Regions from separate parts of the Pseudomonas sp. D5(2026) genome, predicted to be linked through region 1. Evidence: predicted binding sites of a transcription regulator. Region 1 holds the regulator's gene; each other region holds the start of a gene.
What was found. Region 1 encodes FliA, which starts transcription of late flagellar genes. Its sites were predicted from a motif close to CTAAAGTTTNNNNNNNNNNNGCCGNTAA; they were not measured.
Positions count from the first base shown of each region.

Region 2: motA (flagellar motor stator protein MotA) is a predicted target of FliA. The motif match lies at 1,154-1,181, and genes of this name have one in related genera.
Region 3: AC3B5Q_RS05280 (flagellar protein MotY) is a predicted target of FliA. The motif match lies at 1,719-1,746, and genes of this name have one in related genera.

Region 1 is NZ_CM173421.1:1,622,374-1,625,649, forward strand. It holds gene flhF (flagellar biosynthesis GTPase FlhF) at 1-806, shown strand, start outside; gene fleN (flagellar synthesis regulator FleN) at 900-1,733, shown strand; gene fliA (RNA polymerase sigma factor FliA) at 1,730-2,470, shown strand; gene AC3B5Q_RS07605 (chemotaxis response regulator CheY) at 2,578-2,952, shown strand; gene AC3B5Q_RS07610 (protein phosphatase CheZ) at 2,975-3,276, shown strand, end outside.
Region 2 is NZ_CM173421.1:5,039,421-5,042,696, reverse strand. It holds gene AC3B5Q_RS23340 (HDOD domain-containing protein) at 1-1,115, opposite strand, end outside; gene motA (flagellar motor stator protein MotA) at 1,246-2,097, shown strand; gene motB (flagellar motor protein MotB) at 2,101-3,129, shown strand.
Region 3 is NZ_CM173421.1:1,144,053-1,147,328, reverse strand. It holds gene AC3B5Q_RS05285 (argininosuccinate synthase) at 1-561, opposite strand, end outside; gene AC3B5Q_RS05280 (flagellar protein MotY) at 729-1,682, opposite strand; gene pyrC (dihydroorotase) at 1,813-2,859, shown strand; gene rnt (ribonuclease T) at 2,919-3,276, shown strand, end outside.

The DNA.
Region 1 (3,276 bases):
AACGCATCGGCCTGTCGGGGCCGATCGCCCGCGAGCTGCTGGACCTGACCGCCGAGATCGAAGAGCCGCGCCAGGCCTGGCGCATGCTGCTGGCTCACTTGGCGCGGATGATCGAAATACCTGAAATCGAGCCGATCGAAGAGGGCGGCGTGATCGCCGTGGTCGGCCCGGCGGGTATGGGCAAGACCACCACCCTGGCCAAGCTGGCCGCGCGCTACGTGCTCAAGTACGGCGCGCAGAATCTGGCGCTGGTGAGCATGGACAGCTTCCGTATCGGCGCCCAGGAGCAGCTCAAGACCCTGGGCCGCATCCTCAACGTGCCGGTGACGTACGTCGACCCGGGCCAGTCGCTGGCAGCAGCGCTGGAGCCTCTGCTGCGCAAGCGCGTGGTGCTGATCGATACTGCCGGCCTGCAGGCCAGCGACCCTGCGCTGCGCATGCAACTGGAAACCTTGGCCGGGCGTGGCATTGCCGCGAAGAACTATCTGGTGCTGGCCACCACCAGCCAGAAGCAGGTGCTGACCGCCGCCTACCACAGCTACAAACGCTGTGGCCTGGCCGGCTGCATCCTGACCAAGCTCGATGAAACGGCAAGCCTTGGCGATGTGTTGAGTCTTGCCATCAGTCATGAACTGCCAGTGGCCTATCTTACCGATGGGCCACGCATTCCTGACGACTTGCACTTGCCGCGGGGCCACCAGTTGGTTTCGCGCGCGGTGAATGTGCAGCAGCAGGACGAGCCCAGCGAAGAGGCCATGGCCGACATGTTCGCTGATCTCTATCACAACCCACGGCGAGCGGGTTGACCATGAAGCGTGTGCAAAGTAGCTATGCCAAGGGGCACGCAGAATTGCCCTACGTGTGGCCTGAGTCCCAGCGAGACAAGGTAAAGAACAGACATGGGTAGCATGCATCCCGTACAGGTGATCGCCGTGACCGGCGGCAAAGGTGGCGTCGGCAAGACTAACGTTTCAGTGAACTTGTCCCTGGCGCTGGCCGAGCTTGGCCGCAGGGTCATGCTGCTGGACGCCGACCTGGGCCTGGCTAATGTCGACGTGTTGCTGGGCCTTGCCCCCAAACGTACTCTCGCCGATGTCATTGAAGGGCGTTGCGAACTGCGTGACGTGATGCTGCAGGGCCCTGGCGGTGTGCGCATCGTGCCGGCAGCCTCGGGCACCCAGAGCATGGTGCACCTGGCCCCAGCCCAGCACGCCGGGCTGATCCAGGCGTTCAGCGAGATCGGCGACAACCTCGATGTGTTGGTGATCGATACCGCTGCGGGTATCGGTGACTCGGTGGTCAGCTTCGTTCGCGCCGCCCAGGAAGTGCTGTTGGTGGTGTGTGATGAACCTACCTCGATTACCGATGCCTACGCGTTGATCAAGCTGCTCAATCGTGACTACGGCATGAACCGTTTCCGTGTGTTGGCCAACATGGCGCAGAGCCCGCAGGAAGGGCGCAACCTGTTTGCCAAGCTGACCAAGGTCACCGACCGCTTCCTTGACGTTGCCCTGCAATACGTGGGTGCCGTGCCGTACGACGAGTGCGTGCGCAAGGCGGTACAGAAGCAGCGTGCCGTCTACGAAGCCTTCCCTCGCTCCAAGTGTGCGCTGGCTTTCAAGGCGATTGCCCAGAAGGTCGATAGCTGGCCGCTACCGGCCAACCCGCGCGGCCATCTGGAGTTCTTTGTCGAGCGCTTGGTGCAACCCACCAGCGCGGGACCCGTGCTATGAACGCCAGCGGTTTCAAGATGTACAGCCGGGCGTCGAAGGACGCCCAGTACGAGCTGATCGAACGCTACGCCCCGCTGGTCAAGCGCATCGCCTACCACCTGCTGGCGCGCTTGCCGGCCAATGTGCAGGTCGAAGACCTGATCCAGGCCGGCATGATCGGGCTGCTGGAAGTGGCTAACAAATACGACGCCAGCAAGGGCGCCAGCTTTGAAACCTATGCTGGCATCCGCATCCGCGGGGCCATGCTGGACGAAGTGCGCAAAGGTGACTGGGCGCCGCGTTCGGTACACCGAAACACCCGTATGGTCAGTGACGCGATGCGTGCGGTTGAAGCCAGAACAGGCCGTGACGCTAAAGATCATGAAGTTGCTGCCGAACTCCAATTGAGTCTCGATGATTACTACGGGATCTTGAACGATACCCTGGGCAGCCGCCTGTTCAGCTTCGACGACCTGTTGCAGGACGGTGAGCACGAAGGGCTGCATGAGGATGGCGCCAGTGGCCAGGTCGAACCTGCGCGGGGGCTGGAAGAGGACCGCTTCCAGGCTGCCCTGACCGAGGCTATCGCCAACCTGCCGGAGCGTGAGCGCCTGGTGCTGGCGCTGTACTACGACGAAGAGCTGAATCTCAAGGAAATCGGTGAGGTGCTTGGTGTCAGCGAGTCGCGGGTCAGCCAGTTGCACAGCCAGTGTGCCGCGCGCCTGCGTAGCCGCCTGGGGGAATGGCGGGCGCGTTGAGCCCGCTGTCGTTGCAGTCGTTTTCCACGTTGTACCGAATTGAATGAGTGCGTGCTCGGTAGGCCGAGCGCGTTTGAGACTGCTTGGAGGTCTAATTGGACAAGAACATGAAAATCCTCATCGTTGACGACTTTTCGACGATGCGGCGGATCATCAAGAACCTGTTGCGTGACCTGGGTTTCACCAACACCGAGGAAGCCGATGACGGCACCACGGCGTTGCCAATGCTGGAGAACGGTCACTACGACTTCCTGGTAACCGACTGGAACATGCCGGGCATGTCCGGCATCGACCTGCTGCGTAAAGTGCGTGCCAGTGACAAGCTGAAAAGCATGCCGGTACTGATGGTGACTGCTGAAGCCAAGCGCGACCAGATCATTGAAGCGGCCCAGGCCGGCGTCAATGGTTATGTGGTCAAGCCGTTCACCGCTCAGGTGCTCAAAGAGAAGATCGAGAAGATCTTCGAACGCGTCAACGGCTGAGTCACGTTACGGGGGGCGCGTCATGGATTCATCACAAACGTCTTTGGGCGAGTTCGAATCGACCCTGAAGAAGCATGCCCAGGAGTTGGTCGAAAGCCTGGAACGGGGCCGTTTCGGCGAGGCGGTGCAGCTGATTCACGAGCTGAACCAGACCCGCGACCGCGGCCTGTATCAGGAAGTCGGCAAGCTGACTCGCGAGCTGCACAGTGCCATCGTCAGTTTCCAGATCGACCCCACCATGCCGCAGGCAGAAGAGGTGTCGCAGATTACCGACGCCACCGAGCGCCTGTCCTATGTGGTCAAGCTCACCGAGGGCGCGGCCAA
Region 2 (3,276 bases), 2.2 Mb from region 1:
GTGGCCAGGTGCACGGCGTTGGTGAACGGGCTGGGTTGGGCCAGCAGGTGCTGGCACAGCGTGCGCCAGCGTGCCAGATCGTCGTTGCTGGGCGGGGGTGGGGCCAGCATATCCGGGTGAGGCCGGCGTTGGTGCCATGGCCAGATCAAAGCCTCGGCCGGGTGGAACAGGGCATGTCGGGCATGGCGGCGGGCACTGGCGGCCGCCTGCTGGTGCACTTGCTGCTGCACGTCTTCCAGCGAGGTTTGCAGGTACAGCGCGGTCAGCAGTTGCCAGCGCAGCAGGTGCGGGTTATCCCAGCCGACCTGTGCCGCCAGGGCCAGGTTGTTGGCCAGCAGCACGGTATTGGCCGGCTGGTTGAACCAGCGTCGCAAGCCGGGCTCGGCGTCCAGGCGGTGCTGTTGGCTGAGCAGGTCTTCGTCGCGGGCAATGTTCAGCACCTTGGCCAGTTGCTCGCGCTCTTCCAGCAGCAGGCGATAACCCTGGGTGACCCACTGGGGCAGGCGCCAATACTCGGCTATGGTCTGGCACAGCGCCATGATGCGCACGCCAAACAGTTCTTCCTCGACGTGGGCGGCGTCTTCACCTTTGTGGATAACCCGCAGTTCCCAGGCGTCGAGCAGCTTGGGGTAGGCCAGTGCCAGTGGCCAGAGTGGCGACAGGAACAGCAGGCTGCCCCAGTGAATCTCTTGCCACAGCCGTGCCAGGCGGCTGGCGAACAGGCCGCTGGCCTGCTGTGCCGCATGCTGGCTGATCATCTGGAACTGGCACAGTACCGGCGGAATCTCCTCCACGGGCAGTGTCGGCAAGCGTTTGAGAAGCTGCTCGCTGCGCTCCAGGCCCAGGCGGTTGAGGGCGACTTCCAGGCTCTCGGCGGGCTCGGCGAGGCTGGCATTGGTGGGGTGATTGGCTTCGCGCATCACTGACAGCACCAGCGCCGGGCTATCTTGCATCAGTTCGGCGATATCGCGCAGCGAGCGGCGGCTATCGTGGATGGCAGCCATGACCCGGTCGTAACTGTGCTTCGGCACGGGGATGCGAACACTCTCGAGCAGCTTTACCCAGGCCTCTAGCGTACGCGGGGCCTGAGTGGGCACCTTGGTTTCAATTGGCATTTTGACATCAGTCCGAACTGGCTTTTCGCATTGAGTGGCTATAGTCTGGCGCAGTTCTGCCGATAAGTAGAAGAAGAGTTTTAAAGCTCCCGTCTCTTCCCCTGACCACGACAGCAAGTGCTTTGAACCTATGGCTAAAATTATCGGCATCATCGTCGTATTCGCGAGCGTGCTCGGCGGCTACGTACTCTCCCACGGCAAGATCGCAGCCCTTATCCAGCCGTTCGAAGTACTGATCATCGGCGGTGCGGCCTTTGGTGCATTCCTGCAGGCCAACCCTGGCCACATGACCATGCATGTCATCAAGAAGTCGATGAAGATGTTCGGCTCGCGCTTCAGCCATGCCTTCTACCTGGAGGTGTTGGGCCTTGTTTACGAAATCCTCAACAAGAGCCGTCGCGAAGGCATGATGGCCATCGAGGCCGACATCGAGGACGCCGCTGCCAGCCCGATCTTCGCCAAGTACCCGACGGTACTGGCCGATGAGCGCATGACTGCGTTCGTCTGTGACTACCTGCGCATCATGTCCACCGGCAACATGGCCCCGCACGAGCTCGAGGGCCTGTTCGACATGGAACTGCTGAGCATGAAAGAAGAGCTGGAGCACCCGTCCCATGCGGTGACCGGCATTGCCGACGGTATGCCCGGCTTCGGTATCGTTGCGGCGGTACTGGGTATCGTGGTGACCATGGCCTCGCTGGGCGATGGCGACCAGGCCGCCATCGGCATGCACGTAGGTGCGGCGCTGGTGGGTACCTTCTTCGGTATTCTGGCGGCTTACGGTTTCTTCGGTCCTTTGGCCAAGTGCCTGGAACACGATGCCAAGGAAGAGCTGAACCTCTACGAATCAATCAAGGCCTCGCTGGTCGCCTCCGCCTCGGGCATGCCACCTTCGCTTGCAGTCGAGTTCGGGCGCAAGGTGCTGTATCCCAAGCATCGCCCAAGCTTCGCCGAACTGGAACAAGCGGTTCGCGGTCGCTGAGTCATGGAGAACAATCAGCCCATCATCGTCAAGCGCGTAAAGCGCTTTGGCGGCGGCCACCATGGTGGCGCCTGGAAAATCGCCTTTGCCGACTTCGCCACGGCGATGATGGCGTTCTTCCTGGTGCTGTGGCTGTTGTCCACGGCCACGCCAGAGCAGAAGATCGCCATTGCCGGCTACTTCAAGGACCCGATCGGTTTCTCGGAAAGCGGCACGCCCTACGTCATCGACCTGGGCGGTTCGCCTGAGCTGGCGCCGGAGAAGACCATCAACCCGGAAGTGAAGGCCGAACCGACGCAGGAGTCCACCACACAGCTAAGCAAGGACCAGGTCGAGACCATGGCCGAGCAGGTGGAGCGTGAGCGTCTGGAGCTGTTGCTGCAGGAACTGCAGAACAAGGTGGAAGAGAATCCACAGTTGCAGAAGTTCAAGGACCAGATCCTGTTCGAGATCACCCAGGACGGCCTGCGCATCCAGATCATGGATGCCGAGAACCGGCCGATGTTCGATATTGGTAGCGCGCGCCTGCAGCCATACTTCGAAGATATCCTGCTGGCCATGGCCGATACCATCAAGGCGGTGCCTAACAAGATCAGCATCAGCGGCCACACCGATGCCAAGCCGTATGCTGGCACCGGTGAGTACGGTAACTGGGAGCTGTCGGCCAACCGCGCCAACGCCGCACGTCGTGCTCTGGTGGCGGGTGGTTACCCAGACAGCCAGGTGGCGCGGGTGGTGGGTTACGCCTCGTCATCGCTGTTCGACCGCAAGGACCCGTTCAACCCGGTCAATCGGCGCATCGACATCATCGTGCTGACCAAGAAAGCCCAGCGCAATATCGAGGGTGAGCAGGGTACGCCACAAGCTCCGGCCGCCGAGCCCGCTGCACCGCCAGCCGGTGACGCGGCGCCAGGGGCTTCGGCACCGGCTGCGCAGAGCGAACAGGCGCCGATGCAGCCGCGTGAACTGCGCCAGAAGCTGAACATCTTCGAAGAGGGTACGCTTAAGATGGATGACGCCAAGGAGCAGTAGGTCCTGGCGGCATCAGGGCTGACAGGGGGTTGGCGGAAAGGTTGAAGCGCCGGTGAGATCGAGCGCCGCCCGCGCGGCGCATCGCGAGCTGCGCTCGCTCCTTGTTTGTTTCGGGCCAATCATTCCTGTGGGATTTGTGCGCGAATG
Region 3 (3,276 bases), 480 kb from region 1:
GATGTGCAGCAGGTTGGCGTCCATCGAGTACGGCGACTTCTTCTTGCCGTGGCGCTCGATCGGGATGCCGTGCTTCTCGGCGTAGTCCATCAGCTTTTCGCGGGACAGCAGGTCCCACTCGCGCCATGGGGCGATGACCTTGACGCCTGGCTTCAGGGCATAGGCACCCAGCTCGAAGCGCACCTGGTCGTTACCCTTGCCGGTGGCGCCATGGGAAATGGCGTCGGCGCCGGTTTCGTTGGCGATTTCGATCAGGCGCTTGGCGATCAGCGGACGGGCGATGGAAGTACCCAGCAGGTACTCGCCTTCGTAGACGGTGTTGGCGCGGAACATCGGGAACACGAAGTCACGCACGAACTCTTCGCGCAGGTCGTCGATGTAGATCTCTTTAACGCCCATTGCCTGGGCCTTGGCACGAGCCGGTTCGACCTCTTCGCCCTGACCCAGGTCAGCGGTGAAGGTCACCACTTCGCAGTTGTAGGTATCCTGCAGCCACTTGAGAATCACCGAAGTATCAAGGCCGCCGGAATACGCCAGTACGACCTTTTTTACGTCCGCCATGCCATCACTCCACGGGGTTGTACGGAAAGGGACCGATTCTACCGGCGTTGCGGATAAATTTACAGTGGGGCGACAGCTTCTGACGACAAAGCGACAGAAATTGTCGGAAGGGCGACTTGCCAGATCAACACGGAAATTTGACGCAAGGGTTGGCGCCCCATCCGGTCTCAGGGCGCCTTCGCCCCCGACGCGGGAGCAGCCGGAACGGCTGGAGCGGGAGCAGCCGGCGACACGGGCTCAACCGGTTTTTCCACCGCCTTTTCAACCTCCGCCACCCGATCCAGCTCGATATTCACCCGCCGATTACGCGCCCGGTTCGATGCACTGTTGTTCTTCGCCAGCGGATAACGCTCACCATGGAAGCGCACAGTAATCTGCTCTTGCGGCACACCGTGAGCCTTGAAGTAATCGGCCACGGCCAATGCGCGGCGGCGCGACAGGTCGCGGTTGGTCAGGCGGTTGCCACTGTTGTCGGAGTGGCCGTTGAGCTCGATATGGTTAACCGTAGGGTCGGCCTTCAGGTAGTCGACAATCACCTCCAGCCGCGCCTTGGCTGCTGCATCCAGCTCGTAACCGCCCCCAGGGAAGCCCACTTGAGTCTGGCGCACCTGGTCATAGTTCATCGGCAACAGCTTGCCGGCACAGACCTGATAGTCATTGTAGGCTTTGGCGAAGCTGACCGGCAGCACCCGCACCTCCATCGGCCTGCCCGCCTCACCGGTGTAGTTGCGCACGACGGTGCTACGCCCGTCGAGCAAACCGTTGATCAGCCGGCTGGCCTGCCCCTGGGAGGAGCTGAACAGCACACCGCTGCGGGCCATGCGCACATGGCCCAGGTTGATATCGCCACGCCCAGGTTGCCAAGGCGCTGCCGCGGCCAGCAGGCTGGCGGTGCCGGCACCCAGTACGTTGCTGTCCGAACGCAGCTGGAACACCGGCTGCTCGCCTGCCCGGCGCACGAACGTACCGCTGCCGAAACCTTCGATCGGTTGGCTCAGACGACACTCGAACTGGTCACCCTCGACCTGCCAGGCAATGTTCTCCATGCGCGTCTGGAAAGTCAGTGCGCCGGCCGGCAGGCTGGCGAACAGGGTCAACAGGGCTAGGTAACGCTGGCGCACGGGCGGCTCCACAATTTCTGACGGCTTACCAGCAGGCTATCGGACGCCGCGCGGAAAACTTGATAGCCGTGCTCGCCCCAGGGTTTTCCGGTAGGATTGGGGCTTGAGTTCGACCCGCCTGGAATCCCCAATGTCCGATCGCCTGACCCTCCTGCGCCCCGACGACTGGCACATCCATCTGCGCGATGGTGCCGTCCTGCCCCACACCGTTGGCGACGTGGCGCGTACCTTCGCCCGTGCCATCATCATGCCCAACCTCGTGCCGCCGGTGCGCAATGCCACCGAGGCCGGCGCCTACCGTGAGCGCATTCTGGCTGCCCGCCCGGCCGGCAGCCGCTTCGAGCCGCTGATGGTGCTGTACCTCACCGACAACATCAGCCCCGAGGACGTCCGCGCGGCCAAGGCCAGCGGTTTCGTGTACGCCGCCAAGCTGTACCCGGCCGGCGCCACCACCAACTCCGATTCCGGCGTGACCAGCATCGACAAGATCTTCCCGGCCATAGAGGCACTGGCGGAAGTGGGTATGCCGCTGCTGGTGCATGGCGAAGTGACCCGCAGCGAGATCGACGTGTTCGACCGCGAGAAGCGCTTCATCGACGAGCACTTGCGCCGTGTGGTCGAGCGCTTCCCGACGCTGAAAGTGGTGTTCGAACACATCACCACCAGCGACGCCGCGCAGTTCGTCACCGAGGCCCCGGCCAACGTGGGTGCGACCATCACCGCCCAGCACCTGCTGTACAACCGCAACCACATGCTGGTTGGCGGCATTCGTCCGCACTTCTACTGCCTGCCGATCCTCAAGCGCAATACCCACCAGGTGGCCTTGCTGGACGCCGCCACCAGCGGCAACCCGAAGTTCTTCCTCGGCACCGACTCGGCACCTCATGCCCGTCACGCCAAGGAAGCAGCCTGCGGTTGCGCGGGTTGCTACACCGCCTATGCGGCCATCGAGATGTACGCCGAAGCTTTCGAACAGCGTAACGCGCTGGACAAGCTGGAAGGCTTCGCCAGCCTGCACGGCCCGGCCTTCTATGGCCTGCCGGCGAACACCGACACCATCACCCTGGTCCGCGAAGAATGGACCGCTCCGGAAAGCCTGCCATTTGGCGAGCAAACCGTAGTCCCGCTGCGCGCTGGCGAAAAACTGCGCTGGCGCCTGCTGGAGGCAAACGCGTGAGCGAAGACCTTTACGAAGACGACCTGGAAACCCAAGGCAGCAGCGGTCCTCGCCACCCGATGGCCGAGCGCTTCCGCGGCTATCTGCCGGTCGTGGTGGATGTTGAAACCGGTGGTTTCAACAGCGCTACCGATGCGTTGCTGGAAATTGCCGCTGTCACCATCGGCATGGACGAGAAAGGCTTCCTGTTCCCCGAACATACCTACTTCCACCGAGTAGAGCCGTTCGAGGGCGCCAACATCGAGCCGGCCGCACTTGAGTTCACCGGGATCAAGCTGGACCACCCGCTGCGCATGGCGGTCAGCGAGGAAAGCGCGATGACCGACATATTCCGCGGCGTGCGCAAGGCCCTCAAGGCCAACGGCTGCAAGCGGGCGATTCTGGTCGGCCACAACAGCAGCTTCGACCTGGGTTTCC